3 regions of the Carboxydothermus pertinax genome follow, and region 2 is predicted to be linked to each of the others. Evidence: riboswitches for the same ligand, from Rfam matches in the RefSeq annotation. Region 2 holds a riboswitch; each other region holds the start of a gene.
What was found. Region 2 has a riboswitch for cyclic di-GMP ahead of cpu_RS00090 (hypothetical protein). Riboswitches for the same ligand answer to the same signal wherever they lie in the genome.
Positions count from the first base shown of each region.

Region 1 (10,785 bases), on a different contig from region 2:
GCAACCACCGCAAAACCGCGACCATGTTCGCCAGCCCTGGCCGCTTCTATGGCAGCGTTTAAGGCCAAAAGATTGGTTTGCTCGGCAATTTCATTAATAATTTCCAACATCCCGTTAATCGCCTGGGCACTTCTTTCTAAATCGGAAACCTTTGCTTTTATTTCTTCTAAACCGTTAAAATTTTCTTTTAAGGCTTTTTCACCTTGAGTAGCCGCAGCGACAGTTTCTTCAGCAAGTTTTAACATTTCTGTAACAGAGGCGGCAGCTTTAGAAGCTTTTTCGGCAAAAGATTCCATTTCCAAAGCTATAGCATTAATTTCGCTTGTCTGGTTCTGACTACCCGTAGCAATTTGCTGGGTGCTGGCCGAAATTTCCTGAGCCGCGGCAGCAACCGATGAGGCAATTTCCCGGATTTTTTGAACTAATACTGCCACTCCAGCGACCGTATCCTGCAGGCTTTTTGCTAAAACGCCGAGCTCATCACCGCGCTCGGTTCCTTCAATCGCTACTGTCAGTACTCCATCCCTAATGAGTTTAAGTTTCTCGACCACATGTCCAATAGGATTACTAATAAAACGGCTTACATACAAGGCTACAACTGCTAATATCACAAGGGTTAAAATTAAGATAAGTAAATCCGCCTTTAAGATAGTTTTTGTATCAGCGCCAACTTCCGCTGCTTCAAAATTTGCTGCCATTTTCCAGCCTGTACGCGGTGAGGTAAAAAAGGCTATGTATTTATCAACGCCATTATATTTATATTTAAAAAATCCAGAATTCTCTTTAAGCATTTTCTGCGCAAAATCATATTTGGCAAAGGATTGTCCCAGCAATTTCGGATCTTTATGAGCTATCACCGTACCCTTTTGGTCAATGGCAAAAAGGTATCCGGTCTTACCCACTTTTATCTCCTTAATGGAATTATTAAAGTGGTCCAAGGAAATATCGGCTGCTACTACGCCTACCGGTTTTCCATTTTTTTCAACCAACCGGGCTACGGTAACCACCGTCTTTCCGGTAAAAGCGTCTTGATACGGCTCGGTCCAAATAGCTTTTCCAGGAGAAGATAGCGCCTGTTGATACCACGGACGCTTTCTGGGATCATATCCCGGCGGTAACTGCTGCTTGGGATAAAGGTAAATTTCACCGCGCACCGTACCTATGTAAATTGACATTATAGCCGGATTATTTTTTAAAGTATTTTCTAGTGTCTTACCAAACCATTGGGCACATCCCGGTATATCGTAGAAATTTTCGGCATTGTCTTCCTGGGCTAAAGTTTCCACAGTCCGCTGGATTCCTTCCAGAAAATGATCAATCGCCACATCGCCAAGTTTTGCCGTATCCATGGCCGTATTTTTTAATTTATTAAACAAGACCCTTTGCGCTTCCCAGTAATTAAATGCTGTCGTCACCAGTAACGGTACGGCTACCATTAAAAGAAGTATGAGAAAAATTTTTACCTTTAAGGAGTTTAAACGCATACTCTTCCCCCCGGTTCTAAATGTTTAACATTTTTAGGCAATTTCAATCATGCCCGGATTATTACATCTTTTTCTCTTCCCGCAAAACCTGCCATTGTTCCTGCACTAAATTTACTAATTTTTTGGGTAACAAATTTTTATTTTGTATTAAATAACTAAACCATTTCGCTGCCTTTTCATAATCTTTTAACCTTCGACTTAATTCCGCAATTAAATAAGCTAAGGTAAAGCTTTCGGTTGAGTTCAATTCGGTGGTAAAAGCTTTTTCATAATAGTTTACAGCATAACGTAAATATTTTTCCTCATTTTCTTGCTCGCCATTTAGGCGATACACACAGGCAAGATTATGGCAAAGACGGCCTAAAGTGCTATCTTTTTCTTTTTTAAATAAGGCACATTTTAAAGCTTGGCCATAGGATTTTACTGCTAAGGTAAAATCCCTCTCCCCCCAAAAGTTATCCGGTAGAAGATTTTTGGCCAGTTCTTTTTTTAATTCCTCCTGTTCATTTTTCCGGACCGCTTTAAATTCTTCGGTAAACGCATAAAAACATTGGGGACAAATATTAACTTTGTAATAAAGCGGGTTTAATCCAGTGTAGCGCATACATAAATCAGCATCCATGCCCGCCGGACGTAACGCCGAAGTCATCACCTTCAAAGTTTTATATTCACTGCCACAAAGCGGACATTGAATGGTTTTGGCATAAAGACCCTGCGTCAATGCTATCACTCCACTTCTTTTACAAATCCTTTTCTCCTGTTAAAAATACTTGATATTCAGTCTCTTTAAATATTTTTTGGAATCTACCAATCTTTACTACAACCCCAGGGTAGACTTTTTTAAGCTTAACCGTACCGTTTTTGCCAACAATAATTTCCATCCCTGTACCAATAGGTGCACCCACTTCATCAAGCGCCACTGCTTTGCCAGCCGTTAGTACTCCTCCTACTACTGAAGTCCCGCTTTCACCAAAAACTACTCCGGAAGCATTAACCACGCACTGATAAAGGGATTTACCGTTTAAAATAAAATCTCCATAAACGTTAAATCTGGCGTTCTGGCCGGAATACACAGTAAGCTTATAGGGAGTAGAAGCAAACATCTTTTCTTCCGTTTGAAAATATTTACCGCCTTCGGTGAGAACATGCCACCAGAGATTTATTTTTTGCTGTAAAATATGCGCCGGTACGGTTTCGGAAATGGTCCGTAACAAAGCACTAACAATTTTCTCAATTGTAGTAACCTTTTCCAATCCTTCGCTCCAAAATGCTTCCATTTCCGGCTTACACTCAACTAATCTCTGGTAAGCCTTTTTAAGTTTTTCCAGCTGTAATCTTAACTCATCTGGTTTTTTATAAAGTAGTTGTAAAATCCTAAATAAAGTAACCGGAGTATCTTTGAGATTTGGTAAAAGCTGAGCGATTAAAAGGATTAATGGGTTTAAATTTTCAACCAGGTCGCTCACGACTGCATTTACTTTTGAAGCTAACATCGGTCTTAGACCGACCGTTATTTCCGAATTGATAATATTTTTCCGGGCGATAAACGACTCACCAGCATAAATTTTGGCCGATTCTACCGAACCGAAAACCTCGACCGACCCTTCAGCTTTAATTAACACATTTTCCCGGACATTGCCGTTAACCTTGATACTACCAATAAACTGGTAGTTACCAGTTTTATAAAAAAGGTCGCCATCTAACTGAAGTAAATTCTGTACATCAAAGCCAGCGTTACCTATACGCACCGGTAAGCCATTTATAGTCGCAATTACTTTATCGTCTTTTATCTCCGCTCCCTTATGCACCTTTAATTTCAGCGGAACATACGCTGGGGCTTTTATTGGCTTACCGAAAATATCAACCCCATTTTTCCCCGGTTTTCCCCTTCTCACTTCCGCTAAGACCTGCCCTTTTGTTACTTGCGGAAGCGATTTAAAATAATATACCCGGTGCCCGAGCTTATCCATGGAGTACTTGACATCATCGCTTTCAAAGTAGGTGATCAACTCATCAGGAACTGGAGGCACTGGCTCAATCCCCCGGGCAACAAGAATAAATTCTCCCGGATGGTCTAAAACAAGAGGTAAATTTTCTTCAATTATACCATAAATTATTCCTTTTGCTTTTAAAAATTCTTTTAACTCTTCCAGCGAAGGAAATGCTCCCTCCTCCGTCTGCGTAAGAGGTGAAAATTTTAAATACGCTTCCAGATTATTGTTGGAAACCTTTACCTCCCAATAACTTCCGGTGCTGGAGTCAGTCACCGCCCCCACCCCTTTTTTAAGAGAAATTAAAAAACCTCCTGCCAGAGGAGGTCTATATCCTTTGGCAGCTGGCTAGCATGGCAGACAACCTGCTTTAGCCCCTTTAGCTTTGCGCCCCCGGCTTTCGCCGGGTTTGCCTTTAACTTTTTCTCCCTTTAAATTTTACTTAAACGTTCCCTGGGTGAAAGAATTTGGTTTATTCTTACGCCAAAATTCTCCCCTACTACCACTATTTCTCCCCGCGCTACAAGAGTACCGTTTACCAAAACTTCTACATCTTCATCCAACAGCCGGTCTAAGTCGATAATTGCCCCCGGCCCTAAGCTTAAAATTTCTTTAATTGGCCGTCGAGTGCGTCCTAGCACTACTTCCACTTTGAGTGGAATATCTAAAATTAATTCTAATTTTTCATCGGAAGGCAAATTAAGGTACTCCTCGTTCCCGTGCTTATCTTTCCCTTCCACCCTTTCTTTTGATTCTTTAACCGACTCACGATACTCAACGGTCGGTTCGGGCTCCATACCCCCATAAAGCTTATCTAACAGCATTTTGGCCACTTCTTTGGCAGTTGCCGGCTCCATAATCTGCATTATTTCGGTATCAATTAAATCCTCAATTTGCATTTTAAAATAGATAACTACTATTTCCTTACCGCCAAAGGGCTCGTAAATATCCCTTTCCCGAGAATTTACCATTTGCGATTTTGGAGGGGAAATGTTAATTTTACGCTTGAAAATCTCCGAAAGGGCGGTGGCACTGCTGGCAATCATTTGGTTCATAGCTTCTCTTGCTGCACTTTGTTCTAGTTCAGTTATTTCCCCGGTCTGGGTACCATCGCCCCCCATCATCAAATTGGCAATTACTCCCACTTCATGCTCTTTAATGATTAAAATATTTTTTCCAGTAAGGCCTTCGGTAAATTCTACTTCAATAACCATGTACGGCTCGAGAAAATTAGCAAAAAACTCCTTTTCGTTACTAACCTCCACTCTTGGACTGGTAATGGTTACTTTACGCCCTACCAGCTGAGACAGGGAAGTAGCCGCTGAGCCCATGGAAATATTTCCTACTTCGCCTAAAGCATCTTTTTCTTCCGCCGTTAAAACCTCGGCACTGCCTTGACTTTCACTTTCCTGGGACTCGCCCACAGTTCCCTTAAGTAGCGCATCAATCTCTTCTTGGCTTAAAAATTGGTTATCCATCGGCTTCATCCCTTTCTGTAATCCTGGTAATCTGGCAGCAAAGCTTATCGTCCAAACGGCCAGGCTGAACTTTAAATAACGCTTGGTCCTCAATCAAAAGCTCTAATTCTTCATCCAACCTTTTATTTAAAACAATAATATCTCCTGGCTCAACCTTTAAAAAATCCCGCACTCTAAGATCCGTTTCGCCTAAAACAGCAGTAATCATAAGCTCGCTTTGAGCTAAAAAGTTTTCCATATGCCGGGCAAAGGCTTCCCGGTCCGCATCAGCTGCATGCGAAAACCAGTAACTGGCAGATAACTTCGCTAAAAGTGGGTCAAGAACTTCAAAGGGCAGGCACAAGTTTATAAGCCCTTTGTTGTTTAAGATTTCCGTGGTAAAGGTTATTATTGCTACTATTTCGTTAGGAGATAAAACCTGGTGAAGCCGCGGGTTGTTTTCCATCGATTCAATCTCTGGCTCTACCTGGATAATGTCCATCCAAGACTGGGTCAAATTTTCCAATAAACGATAGTTTAATTTTTTCACCACTGCTAGTTCGATATCCGTAAGTTCCCGTATCTCTGGCGGCATATCGCCGCTGCCACCAAATAAAAGGCTGATAATGGGAAAAATAAATTGTAGATTGGTTTCCATCACCATACTTCCCTTTAAAGGATGCAGGCGAAAAGTTGTAATTAAAGTCGGGGTCGGCACTGAAACCAAAAAATCTTCATACGTGGCCTGGTCTACCGAGGCAACCTTAACCGATATGTTTGTGCGAAGATACCCGGTAAGAAAGTTAGATATAAGCCGGGCATAGTTATCATGGATTAGGTGTAAAGTCCGCAGGTTTTCCTTGGAAAATTTATTGGGTCTTCGAAAATCGTACTTTCGGTACCGCACCTCTTCCTTTTTTTCTTGGGTAATTTTTTCAATATTCCCGGAAGCCAGGGCCGCAATTAAAGAATCTATCTCCTCCTGGGACAAAACTTCTTTGCTCTCATTTAGCTCAGGCAACTGAATCCCGCCTTTCGCCTTATCTCTTTAAAGTTTTTTCAAAAGCTTGCAGAATTCGATCTTGCTGAAAAGGCTTTACAATAAAATCCATCGCCCCGGCTTGAATTGCCTCCATAACTAAGGCTTGCTGCCCCATAGCGCTACACATGATGATTTTGGCGTTAGGATCAATTTTTTTAATTTCGCGGACAGCCTGGATACCATCCATTTCAGGCATGGTAATGTCCATGGTTACGACATCAGGCTTAAGCTGCTTGTACATTTCCACAGCCTGAGCACCATTTTCAGCCTCACCCACAATCTCATAACCGTTTTTTACCAGGATATTTTTAATCATCATCCGCATAAAAGCCGCATCATCCACAATTAACACTTTTGCCGACATTCCTTTCCCTCCTGATTTTTAAGTTAAATCCCTAAAGCTGAAAAAATTTTTTGCAATGAACCTGGTTTGGGTACATAGAAAAAATGACCCTTGATTTTTTCACCCTTTTCAATTAAATTGGTATCTATTACCAAAACCTGTTCATCAAAAACTCCCGAGGCTATAAGCCCGGTGGTAAGGGTTGCGGCCAGCATATCATAGCTAAAAAGCGGTACTTCCGATATAAAATTTAACCCGGTTAAACTGCCAATAGCCTGCGCAAAAGAACCGGCTAAGATGTTGCAAATTTCTTTTAAGGCAGAAGCGGAAAATTCATCCAGCTCATAACCGCTGGCTTCAACACCGGTTAAAAGTTTTAAGAGCTTGTTGGTACTTTCCTGATTAAAAATAAAAAGAATGTCCCCCGGGGCATCTCCCTTGATGCCAAGGAAAATACAGGAAACCAGCTCTTCAGGACTGCCAATACGCTGGATAATTTCATCAAAACTAATAACCACGGCCTCCGGCACATCCATGTCAATCCTGCGCGCCAGAAACTCCGCTAAGGCTGTAGCCGCATTTGCTATGCCAATATTGCCTATTTCTTTTAGGGCATCCAGTTTTAAATTATCCTTTTCATTAGCCATCAACCTCCTCCTTTCTTACAATATTTTCCTGTAGTAACACGGTTCCATCCGCATTAACCTGTATTTTTCAGGATTAAAAATTACTTCACTCCCCCCAATAAAAAGGATCCCCTTTGCTACCAAGCTATCGGAAAATTTGCGGTATAAATTGTCCTGAGCTTCCCTGGTAAAATAAATGATAACGTTACGACAAAGAATCACGTTATAATCATGATCAAAGCTGTCCTTTAAAAGATTTTGCTGCTTAAAATTTACTTTGCGCCGTAGATTTAATTTCACCTGATACTGGTCACCTATTTTATCAAAATATTTAATGCGCCAGGGCTCAGGCACATTTTTTAAAGCATCCTGGCCAAATTTTCCTTCCCTGGCAGCTTTTAAGATGTTTTCGTCCAAATCGGTAGCATCCAGTTTATAGTTTTTCAAGCCTAATTCTTCTAAAAAGATTGCCACAGAATACGGCTCGGCTCCCGTAGAACAGCCAGCGCTCCAAATTTTTATCGAAGTTTTCCCACGCAATTCCGGTAAGTATTTTTCGTACAATTTAAAAAAAATTTTGGGATCTCGAAAAAATTCAGTAACATTTATGGTAAGAGTATCAATAAATTTTTCAAACATTTTGGCATCTTTGTCCATAGCCACAAGAAGATTGTTAAAATCCCCAAGGCCAGATTTTTCTAAAAAAAGGGTGAGCCGCCTCTGCACCTGGTTTTCCTTATACTGGTTCAAATCCAAACCATATCTTTTATATACCTGGAGTTTAAATTCCGCGAAATTCATTAAATCACCTTTATTATATTTCCAATTATTTTTACAGTAACATTTCCGGTAGAGGTATCTAATATCATCGTCCGGCCCTTATTTCCACCCACTTCTTCTGCTACAAGTTTAAGGCCAAGTCGGTTAATTACCTTTTTACACATAGCAATGTTGCGCTCACCAATGTTCATAATCGTTTGCGCCCCGGGACCAGAAAACATCTGAGCGCCACCTACCATTTTTACCTCTAAAGAGCTTTTTTTAGTTCCATGCTTTTCCATTTCCCTTACCACCAAAGGAATCCCGGTATCCGCAAATTTCTCCGGTTTTATTTGCCCGCTAAACTGCGAACTGTCCGGAAGCATTACATGTAAAAGTGCCCCCAATTTTAAGCGCGGATCAAAAAAGCTTACACCAACACACGACCCCAAACCATAGGTTACTATTTTAACCGGACTGCTGCCGAGCTTGTAATCGGCAATTCCTACTTGTAGTTCCATGGTACTTTTCATTCTTTACCTAACTTATCTCACTTTGCCAAGTTCATTAACCGCTTTGCTCAGCAGCTCATCCTGTACTTTAAGCCCCCGAACGTTGCTTTGTAGATACCGCAAGCTCTCTAAAAGCGCAGGATATTCTCGATTGGGGTCAACGTTGCTTTGTTCTAAAAAGCCCTGTAAAACCAAAGCATTTCCCGGACGTAAGTTGTTTGCGGCTGTTACAAAAAAATTATGACCTTCTTTTTCTAATAAAGCAGGGTTTATAGGTTCGGCAATCCTAAGACGGCCAAAATAACGGGTACGCTCCTTATTATAAATTCGTCCGTCTTTTTCTACATAAAGCTCTTCCGCATCGATTTTTATAGGCCCTTTTTCTCCTAAAAGCAAACTTCCGTCAGGCAAGCATAGATAACCATTTTTGTTTACCTGGAAGTCCCCGGCCCGAGTATATCTCAAACCTCCCCGCGTTTCCACCACAAAAAAACCGTTACCGAAAAGGGCAAAATCTAAGTTCCGACCTGTTGAGACAAACTTCCCAGAAGAAAAGTCCAAATAATTTAAATCGGGATTAACACCGTACTCAAGGCTACCAATAGCGCTACCCGCATAATTAATAACCTTTTCCTCAAAACCAGAATTCACCACTTCATCGGCCCGATACCCGACGGTATTGATGTTGGCGATATTATTGGCAATCGTGTCCAACTGTTTAATGCCCGCTTTCAGGCCGGTAGCAGAAATATAAATTCCCCTAAGCATTAAACGCCAACCCCTTCATTTAATAATTTCCGCAGCTTTTCTAACGCTTTGGAAGCAATTTGGGAAACCCGGGACACGGAGATATCCAGTATGGCAGCGATTTCTTTTAAAGATAATTCTTCAACATAAAATAACTGTAAAATCAGTTGTTCCCTTTCGTTTAACCGTTTAATCGCTTCCCGCAGTTCCTCAAATTCAACTTTTTGTAAATACATATTTTCCGGCGAATATTTTTCATCATCCGCAAGCAGGGAAAAACGGTCAAGAGAACTCTCCGGATCAACCATCTCATCTAAAGATAGGTGATTTTTTAAAGCCATCAAGGTTTTTATTTTTAAAACATCGCTGACGCTTATTCCAAGCTGCTCTGCTATTTTTTCGGCCGGCACCTCTTCACCAATGTTTGTATTCATCAGCATTTCTTCGCTGGTTGTTACTTTTTTTATCTTATCCCACACCGAGCGCGGCAAAAAGTTCTGTTTTCGCAATTCATCGATAATCGCTGCCCGAATCTTTAAGGAAGCATACGATTCAAACTTTACACCGCGGCTCTGGTCAAAGGTTTCTACCGCTTCGATTAAGCCAATAATACCGTAACCTTCAATGTCTTCTCTGTAGAGGTGGGCAGGAAGTTTTAAACTCATTGCCGCCGCCACTTTCCGGACTAACGGTAAATAATACTCCACCAATTCATTTCTCTGTTGCAATGATTTATGCTGGAAGTATTCGGTCCATAAAACGGCCACATCCAAGCTCTCACTTCCCATCGGCCATAGTTCTTCTACTTTTCTGCATTTCTTGAAATACATAAGCAAAGAGGGTATCTTGTTCCTGCCGGGTAATATTTTTGAACTCAATCCCATAATGATAAATACCGCTCGGTATCTTTTCTACGCGTTTAATCTCCCCATCTAATAAAAATTCAATAATTTTCCCTTTTAATTCAACGTAAAACTGTAACTTAAGTAAAGAATTAACCGGCAAAAGTTCAGAAGTTGCTATTTTCATTCCGCCACTACTTAAGTCTACAGACTTTGCTTTTTTCCAATTTAACTCCCCATTGTTATTCAAGAGCGCATAACAAACATCCAGGACTTTTTTATGGCGAACAAAACGGCGCAGTTGAATCCTGTGAATGCTCTCCGGCGTTGGTAGCAACAATTCATAGCCAAAAAAAGGCTTTTGCAATCTGCGGATAATACGCGTTGCAAACTGGTAACGACACCCTTCCTCAACATATTCAATTAAAACTTCCTGCTCGGGATAAAGAAAAAGTAGGGTACCCCGGTCAAAAGGGCCAAGAATCAAGAAGCTTTGTTCTTTAACTTCCTGAACCTGAGCAGGAAAACTTTTTTTTACCGCTAGGTTGGGATAAAGTTCAAGCTTTAAAAATTCGTGCAACATATACCACCTATCCGAATATTCTTAAAAGCTTGGTAAAAAAACCCGCAAAGTTATCATTTTTCTGTTCAGTCAAGGTTTCAGTAGTAAGTTTACGGGCGATCCCTTTGAGATTCTTGGTCACCAAACTATTGGGAAATTTCCAATAACACGGCTTCATCTGCCTTACAGCTTCGGGAAGATTTCGGTCTTCCACAAGAAAGCCAAGTTTTTCCGGGTGAAGATTTAAATATTTATTGGCTGCGAGCAAAATTCGTTCGGCAATTTTTTCTCCTTCTTTTTCATCTCTGACTCGGTTTACAACTAAATAAATTTTTTGGTTAAGCTGATGGCGGGCCAGCATTTTAAGCATAGTGTAGGCGTCGGTAATGGAAGTTGGTTCCGGCGTAATTATTAAAATTA
Region 1 is NZ_BDJK01000015.1:63,210-73,994, reverse strand. Features, by position in the region: gene cpu_RS05655 (methyl-accepting chemotaxis protein) at 1-1,484, opposite strand, end outside; gene cpu_RS05650 (DUF2225 domain-containing protein) at 1,546-2,205, opposite strand; gene cpu_RS05645 (FapA family protein) at 2,225-3,751, opposite strand; cyclic di-GMP riboswitch class I at 3,812-3,899, opposite strand; gene fliY (flagellar motor switch phosphatase FliY) at 3,907-4,953, opposite strand; gene fliM (flagellar motor switch protein FliM) at 4,946-5,953, opposite strand; gene cpu_RS05630 (response regulator) at 5,973-6,338, opposite strand; gene cpu_RS05625 (chemotaxis protein CheC) at 6,362-6,964, opposite strand; gene cpu_RS05620 (CheR family methyltransferase) at 6,980-7,744, opposite strand; gene cpu_RS05615 (chemotaxis protein CheD) at 7,744-8,223, opposite strand; gene cpu_RS05610 (flagellar hook-basal body protein) at 8,248-8,982, opposite strand; gene cpu_RS05605 (sigma-70 family RNA polymerase sigma factor) at 8,982-9,749, opposite strand; gene cpu_RS05600 (flagellar brake protein) at 9,739-10,383, opposite strand; gene cpu_RS05595 (MinD/ParA family protein) at 10,394-10,785, opposite strand, start outside.
Region 1: it holds a riboswitch for cyclic di-GMP, as region 2 does, so the genes downstream of both, cpu_RS05645 (FapA family protein) here and cpu_RS00090 (hypothetical protein) in region 2, are expected to answer to the same signal.

Region 2 (10,785 bases):
CAAAGTTTAATTTTCCGGACATTTCTCGGAAAAACGAACACAATTTCGCCCTGAAGCTTTGGCTGCATAAAGCATTTGGTCAGCGCGCATTAATAATGTATCAAGCGTATCCCCGGAGCAATAACCGGTTACCCCAAAACTGGCAGTCACCCGGCTTACCACCGGAATCTCCATTAAACTTAGCTGCTCCCGCAACTCTTCCGCTAAGCCGGCGGCCTCTTGCACGTGAGTATCCGGTAGGAGAATCACAAACTCTTCACCGCCCCAGCGGGCTAAGCAGTCGGTTTGCCGAATCCTGTTTTTTATTAAATTTACCAGGCTTTTTAAAACCAAATCGCCTGCCGCATGGCCAAAACGGTCATTTACATTCTTAAAATGGTCGATATCTAACATAATTAACGAAAAGGGCCTATTGGTCCTTTTGGTCCGCTCTATTTCCCTTTCTAACACTTCGGTAAAATACCGGCGGTTATATGCTTGGGTTAGATAATCGGTAACGGATAAACGGTAAAGCTGTTCTTCCAGTTTTTTACGCTCTGTAAGGTCGATAAAAGTCTCAATCAACTTTTCGCCGCTTTTAGTTTTTAGTCGTTTAACGATTTTAAGTACTGGTAACCGAGAGCCATCCACTCTATGTAAAATCCGCTCCGCACAATCCACTTCTTGACCTACCGCTGTAACCGGACACAATCCCTTAATTTCGGGAAATATCTCAAAACAACTTTTGCCAATAACCTCATCCGGAGACTCTCCAATCATCGCAACAGCTTCTAGGTTTACGTTTTCAATCCGATGAGTTTTAGCATCAATGACCATAACTCCAGCCGGCATACTGTCAAGAATAAGCCCTAAAAATTCCTTTTGCTCTCTTATTTCTTCTTCCATTTTTTGTATTTTGTTACATCAATCACATAGTGGATGTAAGTATTTTCGTCTACCGGTACCCACCAGGTATCCCAAACACTATTTTCTACCTTAACTTCGCAGTTTTCTTTTTGCCTTTGGTTCAAGGCCTCATCCGCCCGGCAAAAATAACACTTGGTATCTGGTAACGGCTTCCCGGTGGTTTCAAAGACCTCCCGGGCGACAGGAGATATCATTTTTAAGTGGTGAATACTGCGCCAGCAATAATCGCCAACTACTGCTCCCAGTGCTTTTGCCGCCTGGTTGAGGGCCAGAATCCGTCTTTCCCGGTTAATAAGGTACGTAGGATTGGGCAAGGCCTCTAACATCAACCGTAACTTTTGGTCTTTTCGCCGGTTTTCTTCTTCCAGCTCATTCCTTTCGGTCAAATCAATAATTAGCGCCAGGCACAATTTTTTTACCCTGTAGTCAAAAAGCTGCAGGTAAACTTCTACGGGATACAACGAACTGTCCTTCCGCCGGTGTACAGTATAAAAAACAATTTGTTCCTGCTTCCCACTAAGCAAGGGTTCAAGCAAAGCCCTGAAACTTTGCAAATCAAATTCTGGCTTGAGGTCAAGAGGTGTCATGTTTTTTAATTCTTCAGCAGTATAACCCAGGTTTTCCCTGGCCCCACGATTTACTAAAATAAATTTAAAGGTATGAGGATCAAATATATAAACTTCATTTAGCGAATTTTCGATAATTTCTAAATAAAGTCTGGCATTAGTATTTGCATCATGAAGTTCTAAAGCCATTTCAATACTCTTTACCAATATATGTTCTCCAGCATTTTTTAACACATAACCGTAGGCGGTAATAAAGCGAATTTTTTCAACTACTGCACTTTCGCTATGAGCGGAAAGAAAGATAATGGGTATATCTCTAATTTGCTGAATTTTTTTAGCAGTTTGAACCCCATCCATTTCTTCTCCCAGCTCAATATCCATTAAAATAAGATCCGGTATTTGCTTGCTACAAACCTTCTCTAAAGCCTCTTTACCGGAAAGAGCAATATCCGTAAGGTACCCGTATTTTTCGAGAATATTAGCGGTAGTTTTTGCTTGAAATTTGCTATCCTCAACAATTAAAATCCTTTTTTTCTCTTTCAGTCTCACTCACCTCCCCTTTTCAGATTAACCGTAGTTCTTTTAAAAAACAGACACAGCTTTTTCTCAAGCTATAATTAGATTTTTTAAAATTATAGCATAATATTTTTCTTTTGTATATTTTAGCTATTGATGAGGTTTTTTCGAAACATGCAATCTTCGCAATAAGTTGTACTTAAGCCTTTGTATATGAAAAAGCAGTAACCAGCTTTTTACTGGTTACTGCTCTTTTGTTTTTGTTACACCTTAAGCAGAAGATGCGGAAAGCTTTTCTCAAGTTGCTATTACCTAAAAATATGTTTAAAACATTTAAAGGCTGGCAAAAGCCAGCCCTACATTCAAATCTATTATTTAACTTAAACAGGTATTATTTTTTACCTTTTGTTTTATTTTTAGAAAATTTTGTCTTTACTTCTTTCTTTGCTTTTTGTTCTTTTTCTTTTTTAGTTTCTCTTTTTCTTTCCTTTTCTTTTTCCTTTTCCTTTTCAACTTTTGCCGGTATTACTTTAACTTCGACGGCATTTCCCGCTAAGGTGTATTTAACACCTACTTTATAACCCGGTTTGATTGTTTTTTCTCCTTCAAGCTTGCCTAATCCTTCAATTTTAGTGTTTTCCGTAATACTAAAGGTTTTTTGTTCACCATTCCCACGAGCAACGGTGAGATTGTTACCATCAAAAGAAATTACCGTACCGGTATATTCCAGTATTACAGGTTTTGCTTCAACTTTTACAGCTTCGTTGTTTGCCGGATCGTATTTTACTTCTGCTTTATAACCAGCACCCAACTCTCCTTTTACTTCCATGTCCGTATCCGAAGTAATTACAAAAGTTTTTTCCTCGTTTTCTCCCTTAACGGCAAGAGTTTGTCCGTCAAACGAAGTTACAATCCCTTTAAATTCCTGAAGTTCTTCCTCTTTTTGCTCCAAAAGATTTTCAATTTCTTCCTTTAACTGTTTTAGCTGATTATAAGACAGGCTGTTTAAAAGGTTTAAATCAAAAGGCAACTGGTTGTCTGCTGGAGCCGGTACAGGTTGATAAGTTTGATCGGTTACCGATGGGGTGGTATAGGTCGTGCCACTTACAGTTGGAGTTTGGTTGGCATAAACAGTATCACTTACCCCCGGAGTGGTATTAGCTGGCACGGTGGTAGCAGTATCGGCCAACGCAGGTAAAGTAATCCCAAGTAAAAATACCGTTAAAACTAAAACCGCTATCTTCTTCATTAAAATACCTCCTTTAAAATTTTAAAAACATTTTTAATCTTCTTCATTTTGATTTTCAGTGCTATTAACCATGTTTTGATAATTATCTTCATCTATTCCTTCCTGTTGTTCATTTTCTTTTATTTGATTTTGATTACTATCTATTACACTCTGGTCGTCCTCTTCATTGACCACCTCCTGATTTTCATTATCGTTTACTTCACTTTGATAATTAGTTTCATCCAATTTATTTACATTGCTTTCTTCATTTGCTGAGTTTTGTCCTTTGTTTTCAGTTATTATATTCTTATCGTTATTTTCCTTTGCCAGACTTTGGTTGTTATCTTCATTCGTCGTCCTCAAACTTTTATCTATATTTTCTCTCTTTGGGCTATTTGTTTCTTTTATGGTTTTTACCAATTCTTGATATGAACTACCACTTACAGTTTTTTCAGTATTAACAGGCAAAACCAATCTTTGCGCAAAAGCAGGAAAAGCAAAACTCAGTAATAATGCTGTTAGAACCAAAATTGTATTTTTCTTCATTAAAATGCCTCCTTTAAAATTTTAAACCCTCCTGCCAGAAGGCGGAGGGTTAATAATCCCCTTAACACCTTCGGCAGCTGGCTGGCATAGCCTTACGGCCTTAGCCCCTGTAGCTTTGCGTCGCCGGCTTTCGCCGGGTTTGCCTTTATCGGTAAAATCTTATCTTTTTTACTCTATTATAAAACATAAAGTTAAAATTACAATACTTTTGGCAAAAGAATTTAAATACAAACTTTAAATACTATACTTCCCGTAAACCCGGGAACCAAGAATTTCCGTTGCAACCTCAAATAGCTCAAAAAATTTTTCTTCAGGCAAGTTCGGTGCCTCTTTTAAATAAGATTTTACACCATAGTTACGGAAAGGTATCAGTTTTAACAATGTATACGAATTGAGTTCACGAATAAACCGGGCAATGTTTTTCACTTCCTGCGGATGGTCGTTTAAACCGGGCACCAATACCGTTCGAACCTCATACAGTACTCCAAGCTGCGACGCCGTATTTAAATTTTGAAAAATTAATTCGTTGGCTACACCGGTCAGCTTACGGTGCAAAACCGGATCAAAAGCTTTTAAATCGGCCATAATTCCATCGATATTTTGACATAAGGTTAGAAATTTCTCTTCCTCCAAAAAGCAATTAGTATCGACAAAAACCGTTAGATTACTTTTTTCTTTAAGTTTATGGCTAACTTCCAGGATAAAATCCGCCTGCAGGGTGCATTCCCCGCCGGAAAAGGTTACCCCATCTAAAAAAACTTCATTTTCCAAAATATAAGCTACTAAATCCTCCACCTCCCAGAGGGTAGTTTTTGGAGAGGACGAATGGGGACACACCTCAAGGCAACGGTCACACCCATGGCAAATCGCCTTATCCCAGGTTACCCTGCCGTCAAGGTTTGTTAAGGCTCCGGCCGGGCACTGTTCAACACATCTACCACAATTCTGGCAGTATTTTTTGGTTTCCGGGTTGTGACAGTACAGGCAGTCAAGATTACAACCCTGCAGAAAGATTGCCATCCGGCTTCCGGGACCGTCGATAAAGCTTACCTCAATAATTTTATTGACTATTCCTCTCACCGATTATCCTTACCTTTCTGGCTTCGGTATTGTTGTTTTTAATGCTTGCTGCTCCAAGCTTTACCGTATCTTCCCGTAAAACCTCGCCTTTTTCGTATTTTAAAACATCGGTTCTTTTTACAAGGTAACCGGTAATCCGGATAAATTCCGAATCGGAAGTGTTGAAGGAAAATACCCTGATTCCTTCTTCTAAAGCCCCCTTGATTATTTTTAAAACCCCTTCCGGATTTTCCCGGGCGGTCCGGTCAAAGATGTAAATATCACTAATGCCTGTATCAAAGTATTTATGGAGCCTTCCCTCGGTTTTAATCTGGGTAAAGATGTCCGGCTCCTCGCCGTATTTTATCCGCACCCCGGGCGTCACATCGATGTCGCTGTCAATTCCCGACTGGGCATGAAATCCTATCCTGCCGCCGGTACCGTTGCAGTAAGCTCCCGGGACCCTTTTTAAAGTATCTTTGGCGGTTTTTAACACTTGTTCGGCATAGTAAAGGGCTTCTTTATCCTGACCAAGTTTTAGTCCCGTTAAGTGTTCAAGACATTCGTAAAGTCCAAAATATCCGGCCATGGAGGTAAAGCGGTCAAGGGAAATTAAACCTTCTTTAGCTAAAAAGGAAGTTTCAAAAAACTTCGCCTCTTCTACGATAAATTTAGCCCGGGCATTGATAACCTCGGCCTGCGCCAACACTGCATCAGGTAAAACATTCTGGATAAAGTCTTGAAAATCTCTCGCTTTTTTGGCAGCTTCTTTTAAATTTAACCGAACTAAAGTAAAGCTGCCTCCACCAATTAATAAAGTATTATAGCAGCTAGCAACTCCGTAAGCAGGGTCAAGGTCTTCTTTTAATTCCCGGTCATTGACAAAATACGGTTTTCCAATTTCCAAGGCTGTTTTAACCGCCTCTACGGCAAAACTATCGGGAGTTTCTTCATTATATTTTAGGGAAATGTTGGGTACCGCCTGTTTTAGCTCCCGCTCAAGCTTTAAAAGTAACCGTCCAGTACGGGTATCTTTGGGCCCAATGTTCATGTGGACAAAACCATCGGGTAACACCCGGTCTATTTGCACCAAAAACATTTTTAAGAGTTTCTCGGAAAGTTCCTCACCAGCAGCCAAAACAAACGGTTCTAACAGTTCATCTACCTGTCCCAGATATACGGGATAGCTCGTTATGGAGGGTACGTAGCGATAGATAATTAAAAGGGCATTAACCGCTTCAAATAAATCCTGCGGGGGTTTTAAATTTAAGTACTCGCTTCCCTTTTCCATAAATTTTTGGTAATCCGGCAGAATATAACGCGGCCGATAAGGTGCATGACCTTCAAACAGGTCACATAGAATTCCTTCGGCAAAATAGTTCTGAGCTTTTTCACTAATCTTTACGTAAGGAAGGAAGTTTTCCGCTTCCGCCGCCAGTAAGTGCCGCTTATCTTTGTAATCCAAAGAAGTATCGGTAATTATTTCATAAACCCGGTTCATCGCTCTTCTCACCCGACTTAAAGTTTCTAACTTCATTATACCACCCTTTTTACCGCTTGTAGCAAAATCTTTATTTACTTTTAAGGTAAAATTTCTCTACTTCCTCCCTTACCTTTTTCAATGCCTGGATTTTACCTTCGGCACCGATGTTATCCGAGCGTTTATCCGCTTCTTTTAAAGTAATTAACTTTCGTACCCGCCGGTAAAGTTCACCCGGGGGTAATGTTTTCCCAAGCTGCTTAAGCCAAAATTCTACTTTTTCTACTTCATAGGGTACGGACATGTGGTAATAAATAAGCCAGGCGGTTCGGTCAATAGTTTGCCGGGGAAAATTGAAGCGTTTTAAAATACCCCGGGCCATTAGAGCTCCCCGCTCGGCATGGCCAAAATCGTTGGGATAGCCGTTTTTGTACGTTCGCACCCCCGGTAGACCCTTCCCCACATCGTGCAAAAGAGCGGCCATGATTAATTCTAAATCCTTCTCGGGAAGCTCCTCCAAAACCCTTAAAGTATGCCCCCAAGCACAAAGGCGATGGCGTTCGGGATTCTGGGGTAAGCCTACCAGGTGAGATAACTCCGGTAGTGCTTTAAAGAGAAGCCCTTTTTGATGTAATGCTAATAAACTCTCCAAAGGATTTTGGCTAAATTGCTTTTCCCGGAAAAACACAGAAACTGCCAGACCAGTATTTTTACCAGCCATGGCAGTTTCTTTTGGCAAAAATTTGCAGTAAAGATAAATTGGAGCGGGGTAAATCACCATTTGCACCCCCGGCACTTTTTTTGATTATAGCAAAGCCGGGAGGTAGTCGACAAGAAAAATTTTAGAGCTTATTTACTATTTCTAAAAATTCAGGGGATTCGAGCTTTTCAATTAAACCCCGGTCAGCATATTCCGCATATTCGGGAACAATCGGCAAAGTACCAAGTAACCTTATTCCGGTTTCGCGGCATATTTCCTCTCCCTGAGGCTTTTTAAAGGGATAAAGGAGTTCACCGCAATGGGGGCATTTTAAATAGGCCATATTCTCAATGAGACCAAGAATTGGCACGTCAAGATTTTTGGCGAGTTTCATGGCCTTTTTAACCACCATCACTGCTAAATCCTGAGGCGATGAGACAATAACAACCCCTTTTAAAGGTAAAGTTTGCAGTACCGTTAAGGGAACATCGCCTGTACCCGGAGGCAAATCCACCAAAAGGTAATCCAGTTCACCCCATAAAACGTCTTCCCAGAATTGTTTAATTGCCCCGGAAAGTAACGGTCCTCTCCAGATTACCGCTTCCTCTTCGGATTTTAAAAGTAAGTTGATCGACATGATTTTAATTCCTAGCCCGGTTTCTGGCGGAATAATCTTTTCACCATCAGAACCAAATTGACCCGGCTTTAGGCCGAACATTTTAGGAATGCTTGGTCCCGTAATATCGCCATCTAAAATTCCCACCTTAAAGCCTTTTCGGGCAAAAGCCACCGCCAGCAGGGAGGTAACCGAGGATTTGCCAACCCCTCCCTTACCACTCATAATGGCTAAAACGTTTTTTACTTTGTTTTCTCCTTTTGGTATTTTAGGTTTAATAGAAGCTAAATCTTCGCCCATGTTCCCCCTCTTTTCCTGGTAGTTTTGAACATATGTTAATTATAACACTTTGCTTTTTTCTTAAAAACAGCCTTTCTCTTTAAATCAATCCCTTTTACTGGCTACAGGAACGATTTTCCCAAAATAATTATCCTTCTATTATTTTTGCCAGAGTTTTTATTGGATTATGCCCATAAACCCGGTCTTTCACAATTAAAGTAGTGGTTGGGGCCTGGCTTTCCCGGGTAAAAAGGATATCATGACCGAGGCATAAGCCTAAAATCACATTTAAATCGGTCTTTACTTCATTAAACAGGCGGGCCTGGGCAATAGGATTACAGATGGAGACAAATTTTTCAGGATTTTTCTTGGGAAGGCGAATTTCAGAGTAGTCAATTGCTCCAAGGCGGCAGCAGGCAAGGATGGGAGTAAGCCCTTCTTTTTCTAAAATTGCAGCAAGCTTCTGGGCTTCATTGATTAAGGTTACACAAAAGGCAATGCCAATTTTTTTATACCCCATTTCTTTGGCAAAAAAGACAAGTTCTTCGACACGGCTTCTAAGTTTTCCCTTTTCATCAAAAGGGGTTTGGTCCGCTACCTGCATAATTTTAGCAGTAATTTCATCCTCAAGATAAGGTTGTTTATTTTTGGTTATTTCACTGTAAATTTTAGTAGGACAGTTTGGGGGCATGGCGTTAAAATTTCCCTTAAAATTAGCCGTAGTTTTACAATAGCGACATCCGGTCTTCATTTTACCCATCTCCTCTTTTCAAATCTTAAAATATTTTACCACAATTTTAATTTGAAAAAGGATTTTTAACCGCTTTTGTTTAATACTACATTTATTAAAAAGAAAAAGGAGGTAAAGCATGGCCAAAAAGCATTTATTACTTCTGCTATTCCTCATGAGTATAGTTTTAGGAGGCTGCGCCTTTTCCAGCAGCAAAAACACTCCTCCTTCCTTTGACGGCATCGCCGAAGCCGACCAGTATGAAGTTAAAGCAGAAATACCCGGAAAAGTTAATGATGTTTATGTTAAAGAAGGGGATGAAGTAAAAAAGGGACAGACATTAGCTACCCTTGATGATTCCTTACTAAAAAACCAGTTAGAAGCTGCCAGGGCTAATTTGGAATTAGCCCGGTTAAAATACGAACAAGTGGCAGGCAAAGACCAGAATCTTGAGAAGCAGGCGAAGACCGGAATTAAGCTTGCCCAAACCCAGGTGGATTTAGCAAAACTGCAACTTGTCAAAACAAAAATCCAAGCGCCAGTAAGCGGCGTTGTTTTATACCCGTCAGTTAAACCCGGCGATTATGTAAATCCTGGCTCCACGGTAGCAGCCATTGTAGATTTAAATAAGATTTATGTAAAGTATTACATTCCCGAAAAGTATTTAAATAGGATTAAGCTTGGGGATACGGTTTGCGTAAAAAATGAAAATTTAAAAATGGCGCCGACCGGTAAAGTAGTATATATTTCCCCCAAAGGAGAATTTACCCCTAAACCGGCAGAAACCCGGGAAGCCCAAAGTGAAATTTCCTATCTTGTAAAAGTTGAATTAACCAAAGATTTTCAGGATGTACGGCCGGGAATGCTTTTAACCCTGACTTTGCCGTAAGGGGGGAAGAAGTTTGACGGCAGCAATTATAACCGAAAACCTGACCAAAACCTTTGGTCCGAAAGTAGCAGTAGACAAAGTTTCCTTTTTGGTGCCGTCGGGGAAAATCTTTGGGCTTTTAGGACCCAACGGCTCCGGAAAATCTACCACTATTCGGATGCTGTGCGGAACATTACTGCCTTCATCCGGTCGAGCTGAAGTGTTTGGATTGGATGTGGTGAAAAAAACCCAAGAAGTGCGAAAGCTTATCGGTTACATGTCCCAGCGTTTTTCCTTATATGAAGATTTAACGGTAGAAGAAAATCTCGATTTTTTCGGTAATATCTATAATCTCCCGGCAAAACTTTTAAAAACCCGGAAAGAAGAAATCCTAATTATGGCGGGCTTAACCGACAACCGGAAAACCCTGACCGCTCATCTTTCGGGTGGCTGGAAGCAACGGTTAGCTTTAGGAGCTGCCATGATTCACCGGCCGAAACTTTTAATCTTAGATGAACCCACGGCAGGGGTTGACCCGGTATCCCGAAGGATTTTCTGGGAAATCATTAAAAAATTATGTGCCGCCGGCATTACGGTGTTAGTAACCACCCACTATATGGATGAGGCAGAGATTTGCGACATCGTAGGCTTTATTTTTAACGGAAAACTGGTATCTTTTGGCACTCCGGCGGAATTAATGGCTAAGGAAGGAAAGGAAACCTTAGAAGATGTGTTTATTGCCTATGTAGAACGAACTACCGGGAAAAAAGTTTATGATTTTAAAGACTTAGAAAAGTTTATTGGAGGGGAGACGGCATGAATCCCAAACGGTTTTGGGCTATTGTGAAAAAAGAGTTTCTCCAGTTAAAAAGAGATAAACCCAGTATAGCCATCGCCCTTGTTATGCCGGTCATGATGCTTTTGCTGTTTGGTTATGCAGTTACCACCGATGTTGAACATATTTCTACCGCCTATCTAGATCTTTCCCATACCCCGGAAAGCCGAGAGCTTTTATTAAAATTTCAAGCATCCAACTATTTTGATTTAAATTATCCGGTAAACAACGTTTCCGAGCTTAACACGCTTTTTTCCCAGGGAAAGATTAAGGCAGGGATTATCATCCCGCCTGATTATGCAATAAAGCTGGCCGCAGGAAACCTTCCAGAAGTAAAGTATATTGTAGACGGTTCCGACCCGTCTATTGCCCGGCCGGCCCTGTCGTCCGGAATACTGGTTGGACAAAATTATACCAAAGAACTTATAGCCAAAAAGAATCCCCTTTTCGCCAAGA
Region 2 is NZ_BDJK01000001.1:13,183-23,967, forward strand. Features, by position in the region: gene cpu_RS00075 (sensor domain-containing diguanylate cyclase) at 7-885, opposite strand; gene cpu_RS00080 (response regulator) at 870-2,021, opposite strand; gene cpu_RS00085 (DUF5666 domain-containing protein) at 2,380-3,237, opposite strand; gene cpu_RS00090 (hypothetical protein) at 3,271-3,762, opposite strand; cyclic di-GMP riboswitch class I at 3,832-3,916, opposite strand; gene cpu_RS00095 (YjjW family glycine radical enzyme activase) at 3,997-4,842, opposite strand; gene cpu_RS00100 (YjjI family glycine radical enzyme) at 4,823-6,358, opposite strand; gene cpu_RS00105 (HD domain-containing protein) at 6,393-7,082, opposite strand; gene cpu_RS00110 (Mrp/NBP35 family ATP-binding protein) at 7,144-7,917, opposite strand; gene cpu_RS00115 (DUF1847 domain-containing protein) at 8,045-8,647, opposite strand; gene cpu_RS00120 (efflux RND transporter periplasmic adaptor subunit) at 8,766-9,515, shown strand; gene cpu_RS00125 (ABC transporter ATP-binding protein) at 9,529-10,314, shown strand; gene cpu_RS00130 (ABC transporter permease) at 10,311-10,785, shown strand, end outside.

Region 3 (10,785 bases), on a different contig from region 2:
TCTCCAAGGGATAGTTTTGCTTGCGTTGCCATTATCCCATAGGCTAACCCAAAAGGTATTAACCCTAACATAAAAGGGGTTGTTTTCTTTAGGCCATGAAAAAATTCCTTTAAATCCATAGAATCTCCCTCCCCACTATTTCGGTTAAAATCAAAGACAGTTTTCAGCCGTTTAAAAAAATTTAAAAGAATATTCATTATTGTCAATTAATTCAATATCGATATGAGTGCTTAGTAAGAATTTTGACATAATTTCTTTTGTTTGGCAAGTTAATAAAGTGATGAAATTTAGCAACCGGTAACGAGGGTTTTTCCGTAATATTTCTTGACAGGTACAAGTAGCAAAAAGTAAAATTTTAAAAAATAATGATTATTGATTATGTAGCAATAGATGCTAATTCCTGGAATAAAGAGGCAAATAAAGCTAAGTTTAAAAACAAGTGGCTTAAGTGCAGTAATTTTAAAAAATAAACTTGCTAAATAATAGGGGGGATAGGTGTAATGGGAAATCATTTAAATTACCTTCAGCGTTACAATGAAGGCTTAGATTTTTTAAATTTAACTGTAGATGATTTACTGCTTATGGCTGAATTTAAGGAAGTCTTCACCAGGGAAGCCGAAAAATTTGTAAACAAGTTTTATGAATATTTAGGCAAATTTCCTTATCTTCAAGAATTAATTAGAAAACACAGTACTGTTGAAAGGCTAGCAAAAACCCAGATGGAATATTTTATTTCTTTAACTTCTGACAGTATTGATGAAAATTATATTAGAAATAGATTGGCAATTGGGAAAAAACACATGGAAATTGCTCTTTATCCTAATTGGTACCTGGGGGCTTACCGCTTATATTATGAAGTGGTTGGAGAATTAGTGGCGCAAAAATATTCCCCGGGTACAGAGTTGTATTTTAAAGCGGTGAATGCTTTTTACAAAAGAATTAATTTTGATATGCAGTTAGCGATTGAAAATTATATTGCGGAACAACTTAAATACTTGGCAGAAATCCAAGAGCAAGTGGCGGAGGCCGCAGGGTTTATTTCTTCAATTGCTACGAAAACTAATATTTTAGCTTTAAATGCGTCCATTGAAGCAGGAAGAGCTGGTGAACACGGTCGGGCTTTTGGGGTAGTGGCCCAGGAAGTGCGAAAACTTGCTCAAGAATCGGCCAAAGTGGCCAGGGAAATAACTGAAATGATTAAAAATAATATGGAAGAAATTGAGAAAATTCGTCGACAAAATAGCGGGATGGTGTGAGATGATTACTTTTAACCGCTTTGATTTTATGAAAAATATGTCCAAAGCTTTGGATTTAAGCATGGAGGGACTGCAGGATCACCACCGGAAAGTAGCTTATATTGCTTATCGTTTGGGAGAAAAACTTAAATTAACTAAAAGTCAAAAACGAGACTTAATATACCTTGGATTGATTCATGATGTAGGTATTTTAAAATGGGATGCCCATGATGAAAAAATTCGCCAAATTGCTGAAAATGAGTTTGAGCATTGTCGCCGGGGAGAGTTGTTTTTAAAAAATACTTATTTTGATCATTATGCTAAGTATATTTTTAGCCATCACGACCATTATATCGGTCAAAATCCTTCCGGGCTTTCTGGTGAGGAGATACCTATTTTATGCCGGATTTTGTTCTTAGCTGATAGGATTGCCATAAATTTTAATCCAGAAGGCTGTATATTAAAACAAGCTAAAAACTGGAAAAATATGGTTAGAAATGAAAAAATCTTTGACCCGCACGTCTTAGGGGCATTTAATGAACTGGCGGAAGCGGAAGAATTTTGGTTAACCTTAGGAGACAGCGACATTTTAAATCAGAGATTAGAGGAAATTGGGGATGAAGAAGCAATAATTGAACCTCAAGAGATGATTGCCCTTGCTGAGTTATTTGCTAAACTGGTAGACCATAAATCGCGCTTTACTTTTCATCATTCACAGATGGTAGGGAGAATTGCCAGCTATATAGGGAAAGTGTTAAATTTACCCAAGATGGAGATTATTTTTTTAGAGATAGCTGGGCTTTTACATGATATAGGGAAAATGGCTGTTCCGGAAAACATTTTAGAAAAGCATAGTGCCCTGACGGAAGAAGAATTTCTGTTTATTAAAAGGCATACTTTTTATACTTATTATCTTTTAAACAAAGTTTTTCCTACCCAAATTGTTAGAGCGGCGGCTTTTCATCATGAAAAACTTGATGGTTCGGGATATCCTTTTAAGAAAAAAGCGGAAGAGTTAGGTTTTGAAGAAAGGTTGATGGCGGTTATCGATATTTTTGTTGCTCTCTCGGAAGAACGTCCTTACCGAAAAGGGCTTAGCTACCAAGAGATTAAAAATGTTATGGAAAATCTGGTGGAAAAAAATAAAATAGACAAAGATATGGTTAAAATTGTTCTGGATAATTATACTGAATTACAAGACATTAGAAGAAAGCTAGAGGGTGCACAGTTTTTTTAAGCCGAAGGCTCCAGACTTGAAGCCGAAGGCTCCAGACTTGAAGCCGAAGGCTCCAGACTTGAAAGGGAGAAATAATGTATTGACCCGTTTAGCTAAGAGTTTTATAATAAAATAGAGTCTAATAGCGTTCCTGATAAAGGCAAACCCGGCGAAAGCCGGGGACGCAAAGCTATAGGGGCTAAGGTAGGTTTCCTGCTATGCCAGCCAGCTGCCAAAGGTGTGAATTTGCTCTGAAACCCTCCGCCTTTTGGCAGGAGGGTTTATATGTTATTACCGCACAGTCAAGGAAGCGGTAATAGGTTAAAGTTTCTTTCGATGATATGAATTTACGGGCGGGGGATAAATGTGAACAAAAGATTTTTTTGAAAAAATAAAGCTGCTCCCATAAAAGAAGGCTCTGCAAGTTTGCGGGGCCTTTATTTTACGGTGAATGTCGGTATGGGTAGAAAAATGTCGAACTAATCATACTTTTCAATATATGTAAAATACCTTATTATGTAAAAAAAGCAGTAATAATGGAGGAAAAACATGCTATTTGTGGATATCTCAGCTTTTGCCTTTGCGGTTAATCGTACTTTTGGTTTATTTGAAAAACACGAAAGGCTATATAAGATGAGGCGAACATTAATTGCTCTGCAACTTGGTAAAAGGCTAAATTTAAAAGAAAATGAGCTAAAAAAGATATTCCTTCAATCAATGCTTGCCAATGAAGATAAACAATTTTGGCAGAGTCAAAATAAAATCTATCCTTCGCAATTAATTGAAATAATGTTTCTGGCAAGTAATGTTGCCGGTTTTTTACGAGGTCGAAATGTCTGTATATTTACCAAAGAAAAAATAAAAGACTTTTTTCTTCACCAATATTTAAAAGTCTTTACCAAAACTCCAGCGGTGTTGGCATTATTTACCCTAATGGAAGAAGAAGCCTTCTGGTTTAATTTAGAAGAAGAGTTTTTATTTTTGGATATTTTAAGGTTAACAATGGGTTGGAATGAATTTTCAGGCTTAGCTGAAGAGGAAATGAAAAAAGTTTTTCTTTTATTGGCTAAACTTATTGATAATAAAGACATTTCCACCCGAAGACATTCGGAAAGAGTGGCTAAAATAGCGGTTAAAATAAGTAAAGAACTAAAACTTCCTTTCGAAAAAATAAAAATGATTGAGATTGCCGGCCTTTTACATGATATAGGAAAAATCGCTATTCCCACAAAAATTTTAAATAAACCTTCAAAATTAAGCGAAAAGGAATTTTTGTTAATAAAATCCCATCCCTTTTATACCTATAAACTTTTTGAAACCGTTGGCGGGCTTAATGAAGCCGCTAAATGGGCAGGGTATCACCATGAGAGACTTGACGGAAGTGGATATCCGTTTAAAATTAAAGGGGAAGGTTTGGAATTAGAGACACGCATTATTCAGGTAGCAGATATTTTAGCCGCGCTAACCGAAGATAGGAGTTACCGAAAATGTATGGAAAAAGAACAGGTAGTGAATATTATAAGTCTCGAAGTTAAGAATAAGAAAATAGATCCTGATATAGCAAAAATAGCCTTAAAATTACTGAGTGCTAAAGAAATTTTATAACTTAATAAAGAAAGGGGGGAGCGGTTTTGGTGAACCGCTTGCGATATGAATGCTAACCGTACTGCTGAATTAAGCATCCGCTTAACCGAATTTGAAGTGCCGCCTGTTCAAGATTTTCTGGTGATAGGAAAGCGGGCGCCCATTGGTATCGAGGCTTTTACCAAAATGGTGGAATTTATTTCACCAAACCAGTATAAGGCTATTCGTCTAAATCATGAAAAATTTGAGGGGATTATTATAAGAAAAAACTTTATTAATTTAATGGATGAGGAATTATTGGTATCAGCTATATTAATTGAAGTGGATGCTATTTCTGATGAGAGTTCAATTTTCAAAGGAAGTTTAAATATAGTGCTTAATATTAAAAAGGAGATAGAAATATGATTAAACGGGTAAGAGAAGTAATGACCTCGCGCCCCATTACCATTGAGCCGTATAAAAGCTTATTAGAAGTAAAGGAGCTTATGCGTGTAAAAAGAATTGGCGGGCTACCGGTGGTAGAAAAGGATAAATTAATTGGAATAATTACTTCAAAAGATTTAATTTTTTATCCGGAAAACCGGTTGGTAATTGATGCGATGACCGAAGAGCCCGTGGTAATTGAAGAAAAGGCGTATTTATTTGAAGCTTATCAAAAAATGCTTGAGTATAATATAGAAAGACTTCCGGTGATAGATGAATCTGGCTTGCTTACAGGGATCATAACAAGAAAAGTAATTGAACGGTATATTGGTTCTTACATAGATTCTATGACTGGGTTACCTAAAAAAGAATATGCATTATACAAGTGCCTTAAATTATTAGAGCAAGGAAATATTTGTACGGTCTTATTTATTGACTTAAATAATTTTGGGGAGTTAAATAAGCGTTACGGGCATGTAATTGGTGACCAAATTTTATTAAGAATAGCGGGAATATTAAAACAATTAGGAGAGGAAATTATTGCTGCTAGATACGGTGGAGATGAATTTATTTTAATACTGCCTTGGGATGAAATAAAAGCGAATATTTATGTTAAAAAGTTATATAATCTTCTTGAAAATGCCAAATGGCCCAATGATTTGAAAGTCCAGTGTGCTGTTGGAATTAAAGAGATAAGACTTGCAGAAAAAGTAGACTTAATCGAAGAAGTTTTTGCTTGCATAAACGAAGCAAGCTTAAAATGTATAGATGAGAAAAAGACAGTTAAAAGTCAAAATTAAACTCCGGTAGGTATGATATTTGTTGACATGATTAACATCCTTTGCTAAAGTAAGATAAAGGAATTTTAAAAAAGCACCTCTTCCAGAACAGGGGAGGTTTTCTTTTTGAGAAAATAAGAATCAGGAGGAGATTTTATGACAAGACGCCTTTTTACCTCGGAGTCTGTTACTGAAGGACACCCGGATAAAATTGCTGACCAGATTTCCGACGCGGTGCTAGATGCGATTATTGCCCAGGATCCACAGGCTCGCGTTGCCTGTGAAACGGCAGTAACCACTGGCCTGGTACTGGTTATCGGCGAAATTACTACCAACTGCTATGTGGATATACCTAAAGTTGTGCGGGAAACAATCCGGGAGATTGGCTATACCCGGGCAAAATACGGTTTTGACGGCGATACCTGTGCCGTTATCACTTCCATAGATGAGCAATCTCCGGATATCGCCCTGGGAGTTAACCGGGCTCTGGAGGCCAAAACAGGAGAAATGACTGAAGAGGAAATTGAAGCCATTGGTGCTGGTGACCAGGGAATGATGTTCGGTTATGCAACCAACGAAACCCCGGAAATGATGCCAATGCCTATTTCTCTAGCTCACAGGCTTGCCAGGAGGCTTTCGGAAGTGCGGAAGTCCCGGCTTTTACCATACCTTCGTCCCGACGGAAAAACCCAGGTTACTATAGAATATGATGACGACAAGCCAGTACGGGTGGATACTATTGTGGTGTCAACTCAACACCACCCCGATGTTTCCAATGAAGAAATTCGCAAGGACATTATCGAGCATGTGATTAAACCAGTAGTGCCAGCTCACCTTTTGGATGAAAATACCCGTTATTTTGTAAACCCCACCGGTCGTTTTGTGATTGGTGGCCCACAGGGGGATGCCGGACTTACGGGGCGGAAAATTATCGTTGACACCTATGGCGGTATGGCTCGCCACGGTGGGGGAGCCTTTTCCGGGAAAGACCCCACTAAAGTGGATCGTTCGGCCGCCTATGCTGCTCGATATGTTGCAAAAAACCTTGTAGCAGCTGGGATTGCTGATAAAATCGAAATCCAGCTTGCTTATGCCATTGGGGTGGCCAAGCCCGTTTCCATCATGGTTGATACTTTTGGTACTGGCAAAATTGCTGATGAAAAAATTGTGGAACTCATTAAAAAGCATTTTGATTTGCGTCCGGCAGGGATAATTCGGATGCTGGATTTACGGCGGCCAATTTACAAGCAGACTGCCGCCTATGGGCATTTCGGCCGTACCGATATTGACCTTCCCTGGGAGCGGACCGATAAGGCGGAAATTTTAAGAATGGAAGCAGGACTTTAAAAGAAACCCTGAGCCAGTATACCTGGCCAGGGTTTTAACTTTTTTGCCCTCTTTAGCATACGGTATAAGGGGGTGGCAAAGGTGATTGAGGCGATCTTGGCGGGATTTTTTGTCTATGGGGTGATTTCGGCTATCATAGTGCTTTGGGAAGCTATTTACTGGCGCAAGGGAAAAAATTTATGGTTGGTGATAAACGACCCGGAGGAACTTTATGAGATGGAAAAGCTTTTGTATTTTTTAAAAGAGCGTATTCCAGGGGTCAGAGATATAAAGATTGTAGATTTAACGAAGGTGGAAAAAACGGGAAAAAAATTTGCCCAAAGTTACCCACCGTTCCAGGTAATTACCAGGCTGCCGGAGGAAATTAATGAAAGAAACTATATTATCTTTTTTTAAAATTCAGGGCAGGGATAAAGCGGTAATGGTTAATAATTTTTAGGGATTAAGTATAATTATTTAAAAATTTGGTAATATTACTACCGTGAAATTTAAAAAATGGAGGTAGTAATATGCTAAGTTTACTGGAGAAAACAAGATTACTAAACCGCTTTATCCAGCGAAGTCCCCAAAGGCCGGAGCCTTTTATGGAGCTAGCTCTAATGCTTGGGGATATTTCCAAGGCAAGCGTGTTTATTATTGGCCGAAAAAAAATTTTAGGGTTTTATGAACGGCCGGATATGGTGGGACAGGTGATTAGCGGGCGGGATTTAGAGACTCGCCAGGTCGAGCAGGACTTGCAGGATTGGTTATTTTCTTACAATCAAACGGAACACAATATTAAAGGGGATGACGTCCTTACTTACACCGTAGTACCGGTTTTTGGCGGTGGTGAGCGGCAGGGCACAATTCTCCTTGCCAAAAAAGGCAGTGAGGAGTTTAATGCCCAGGATTTAATTTTATATGAGTATGCTGCGACCGTAGTAGGCTTGGAAATTTTAAGGTTAAACAGTGAGCGATTAGAAGAAGAAGCCCGGAAAAAAGCCGCTGTTCGTCTGGCCCTTGATGCCCTTTCCTATTCAGAGTTAGAAGCGGTGAAAAAAATTTTTACGGAGTTAGACGGGGTTGAGGGGTTTGTAGTAGCAAGTAAACTTGCCCAAGAGTATCATTTGACCCGTTCGGTAATCGTAAATGCTTTAAGAAAACTGGAAAGCGCTGGGGTGATTGATTCCCGGTCTTTGGGGATGAAAGGCACTTATATTCGGGTGTTAAACGATTATTTTTTAGACAAGCTTGAAATTGCCCAGCAAAATTAAGAATAGTCGTGAGTGGTTGGCCTTTTTGGAGGTTTGAGGTTAGAAGTTAGAAAATAGTATCAAAAACTCATCTTAGTACAAAAATTAAGTTTTGTCAAAGTCCGCCTTGGTAAAAGGCGGTTTTTTTCTTTTTAAAGGCTTTTTGCTATTCTCTTCCTGGCGCCAAAAATTAAAAGCCCGGGCTTTTACCAGGAGGTTATTTTGTGGATCGTTTTTTCGAAAAGTGGCAAAAGGCTAAAGAGAGCCGGGAAGGGATGGAGGAACTTCTTAACTACTTGCGACCATTGATAAAAAAAGCAGCTTACCGGTACCGAAATCCCTATTTAACGGAGGATGACCTTGTTCAGGAAGGAACGTTAGCAATAATTGAAAGTGTTTACCGCTTTAAGCCCGAGCGCGGGGTTTATTTTTTAAAGTATGTGCGGGAGGTGGTTTACGGTAGGATTTATTCCCTTTTGCGTTCGGAAAGAGCCCGGCGGGGCAAGGAAGTACTTTTAGAAGATTATCCGGTGAAAGTTTTACCTTTTGCCGAAGAAAGGTCAGAGCTAATAATACCTCCAGGGGTTTTAACCCTCCGCCAGGAAAGGCTGATTATCTTAAAGTATAGACAGGGAATTTCTTTAACTGAAGTAGCAAAGATTTTAAAAATCACTCCCGCCGGTGCCTATGATTTAGAAAAAAGAGCCCTGCGAAAATTGAAAAAATATTACCTCTCCTTAAAAAATCAATAAAAAACTGCACTTTCCTTTACGTCAGCCGGCTGAAAAATAAAAAATCCGGGGAGGGATTTAGATGGCGGTATTAGCTAACAAAGTGGGAACGGTCTTAAGGCTCAAATTGGTTGTTGGAGATGATGGCAGTGGCAATCCGGTGTATGCTTTTAGAAGCTATAGCAATATTAAGCCCACTGCTTCCAACGATGATTTATATGCGGTAGCCGTTGCTTTAGCGGGTCTTAGCAGTTACCCACTAAATGGAGTTTTCCGAAACGATACAGAGCTTCTCTATAATGGCTAAGCCGAAGGCTCCAAACCTGAAGCCGAACTTGAAAAGGGGGGATTGAAAGATGAAAGTTTTAGAAATGATTTTTCAAAACCAGCAGGGTAAGAATGTGACAATTAGGGTTCAAGAACCCAAAGGTGGCCTTACCAAGGGGGAAGTAGATGCTGCTATGAACCTTATCCTAACTAAAAATATCTTCACCTCCAGCGGTGGAGATTTAGCAGGACTTAAAGGTTCGCGAATTGTAGAGCGAAACGTGACCGAATTTTAAGAAAAGCCGTGGCAGATGCCACGGCTTTTTGCAGAAAAGGGGGGTATTAAATGGAGTTTTTTAGCCAACTTGCCAACTACAGCTTCCCCATGGCGGTAGCGGCGTTTTTGTTGGTGAGGATTGAGGGAAAGCTGGAAGAGTTAAATAAATCCTTAAACGAGTTAACCCAGGTGATTGCCGGTAAGGAGCTGTCTTAGCGCCACCGTCATCCGGGGTACGTCAATTTGCATTGGGCAGCGCTCCTGGCAGCGACCGCATCTAAGGCAGACGTAAGCCAGGGGTGCTGCTTTATCTAATCCTCCTGCTATAAAAGCGGTCCAAATGGCCCCAATTCCCCCTAAGTACTTATAACCATAGTGGCCAGCAGTTAAAGAAAAAACCGGACATTCGTAAAGGCAGCCACCGCAACGCAGACATAGTAAAGCTTCTTTAAAAGTTTCATTTTTGGAAAGCTCTAACCGGCCGTTGTCTAAAAAAATTACGTGAAGCTCTTTAGGACCATGGGCACCGTAAGTGGTAACTTTTTCAATATCGCCGGTTTTACTGGGGCCGCTTATGATATTAACATAAGAGGGTACGGTATACTGGGCATACCGCCAGGTAACTTCCGCTGTTTTAAAAGCGTCATCTAAAGTTGGAACGAGTTTCTCTAAACCAACAATTACGATATGCACCGGAGGTGCGCCGGTAGCAAGCCGGCCGTTCCCTTCGTTTTCAATAATAAAAAGGGAGCCGGTGTCGGCGGCTACGATATTAGCACCGCTTATCCCAATATCCGCTTTAAAATATTTTTCCCGCATAAACTCCCGTACGGCTGCTACTTCCGCAGCAATTTCGGGAGGGATTTCCTTTTTAAAAAAAGCGGAAAAAAACTTTGCCACTTCTTCCCGGGGAATATGAATGGCCGGAGAGAGAATGTGCATCGGTCGATCATTTCTAAGCTGCTGGATGAATTCCCCCAGGTCTGTCTCCCAGAGAGTATTGCCCCTTTGTTCTAAATGTTCCCTTAAACCAATTTCTTCGCCTACCATTGATTTAACTTTAACGATTAATTTTCCCGTTCCTACGATTTCATCAACAATTTTTAAAGCATGAAGAGCATCTTTAGCAAGATAAGTTCGGCCGTGATTTTCCTCAATGCTTTGGGCGGCTTTTTCGTAGAGGAATTCTAAGTTTTCTAATGCTTTTAACTTCATTTCCCGTACTTCCCGGGCTCGCTCAACCGTGTGGGGAAAACGGGTCAGGGCTTTGTTTACATTTTCCCGGTAAGATTTTACCGCTCGACTTAAGGCTAAATTAACATTTGGGTTATGAGCGGCATTAATTAAACTTTCGGAAAGAGCATGCAAATCCTTTTCTAAATCCACCAACTAAATCACCTTCTTTAAAGGAGAATTTCGGTTAGGTCTTTCACTGGAAGGGTGGTATATTGCGAGAGGTTAAAATAACAATAAGGACAGGCGGTGACTATTTCTTCTCCACCACTTCGTTCCAGTTCTTGAACTCTTTGCTTGGCTAATGCTTCAGCCAATTCAGGGAATAAAAGCTTGGTAGCGCCACCGCAACAGGTGGTAAATCTACCGCTTTGGGGAAGTTCTATTATTTCACTCTCACAGTTGTTTTTTAAAACTTCCCGGATTTCGGTAACTACTCCTAATTCTCGCGCTAATCGACA
Region 3 is NZ_BDJK01000020.1:47,356-58,140, reverse strand. Features, by position in the region: gene cpu_RS06970 (AzlC family ABC transporter permease) at 1-119, opposite strand, end outside; gene cpu_RS14185 (globin-coupled sensor protein) at 501-1,256, shown strand; gene cpu_RS06955 (HD-GYP domain-containing protein) at 1,258-2,472, shown strand; cyclic di-GMP riboswitch class I at 2,601-2,688, shown strand; gene cpu_RS06950 (HD-GYP domain-containing protein) at 3,001-4,056, shown strand; gene cpu_RS06945 (hypothetical protein) at 4,102-4,440, shown strand; gene cpu_RS06940 (GGDEF domain-containing protein) at 4,437-5,258, shown strand; gene metK (methionine adenosyltransferase) at 5,394-6,584, shown strand; gene cpu_RS06930 (hypothetical protein) at 6,666-6,980, shown strand; gene codY (GTP-sensing pleiotropic transcriptional regulator CodY) at 7,094-7,837, shown strand; gene cpu_RS06920 (sigma-70 family RNA polymerase sigma factor) at 8,041-8,568, shown strand; gene cpu_RS06915 (DUF1659 domain-containing protein) at 8,630-8,854, shown strand; gene cpu_RS06910 (DUF2922 domain-containing protein) at 8,904-9,110, shown strand; gene cpu_RS06905 (YvrJ family protein) at 9,161-9,307, shown strand; gene cpu_RS06900 (LUD domain-containing protein) at 9,272-10,477, opposite strand; gene cpu_RS06895 ((Fe-S)-binding protein) at 10,495-10,785, opposite strand, start outside.
Region 3: it holds a riboswitch for cyclic di-GMP, as region 2 does, so the genes downstream of both, cpu_RS06950 (HD-GYP domain-containing protein) here and cpu_RS00090 (hypothetical protein) in region 2, are expected to answer to the same signal.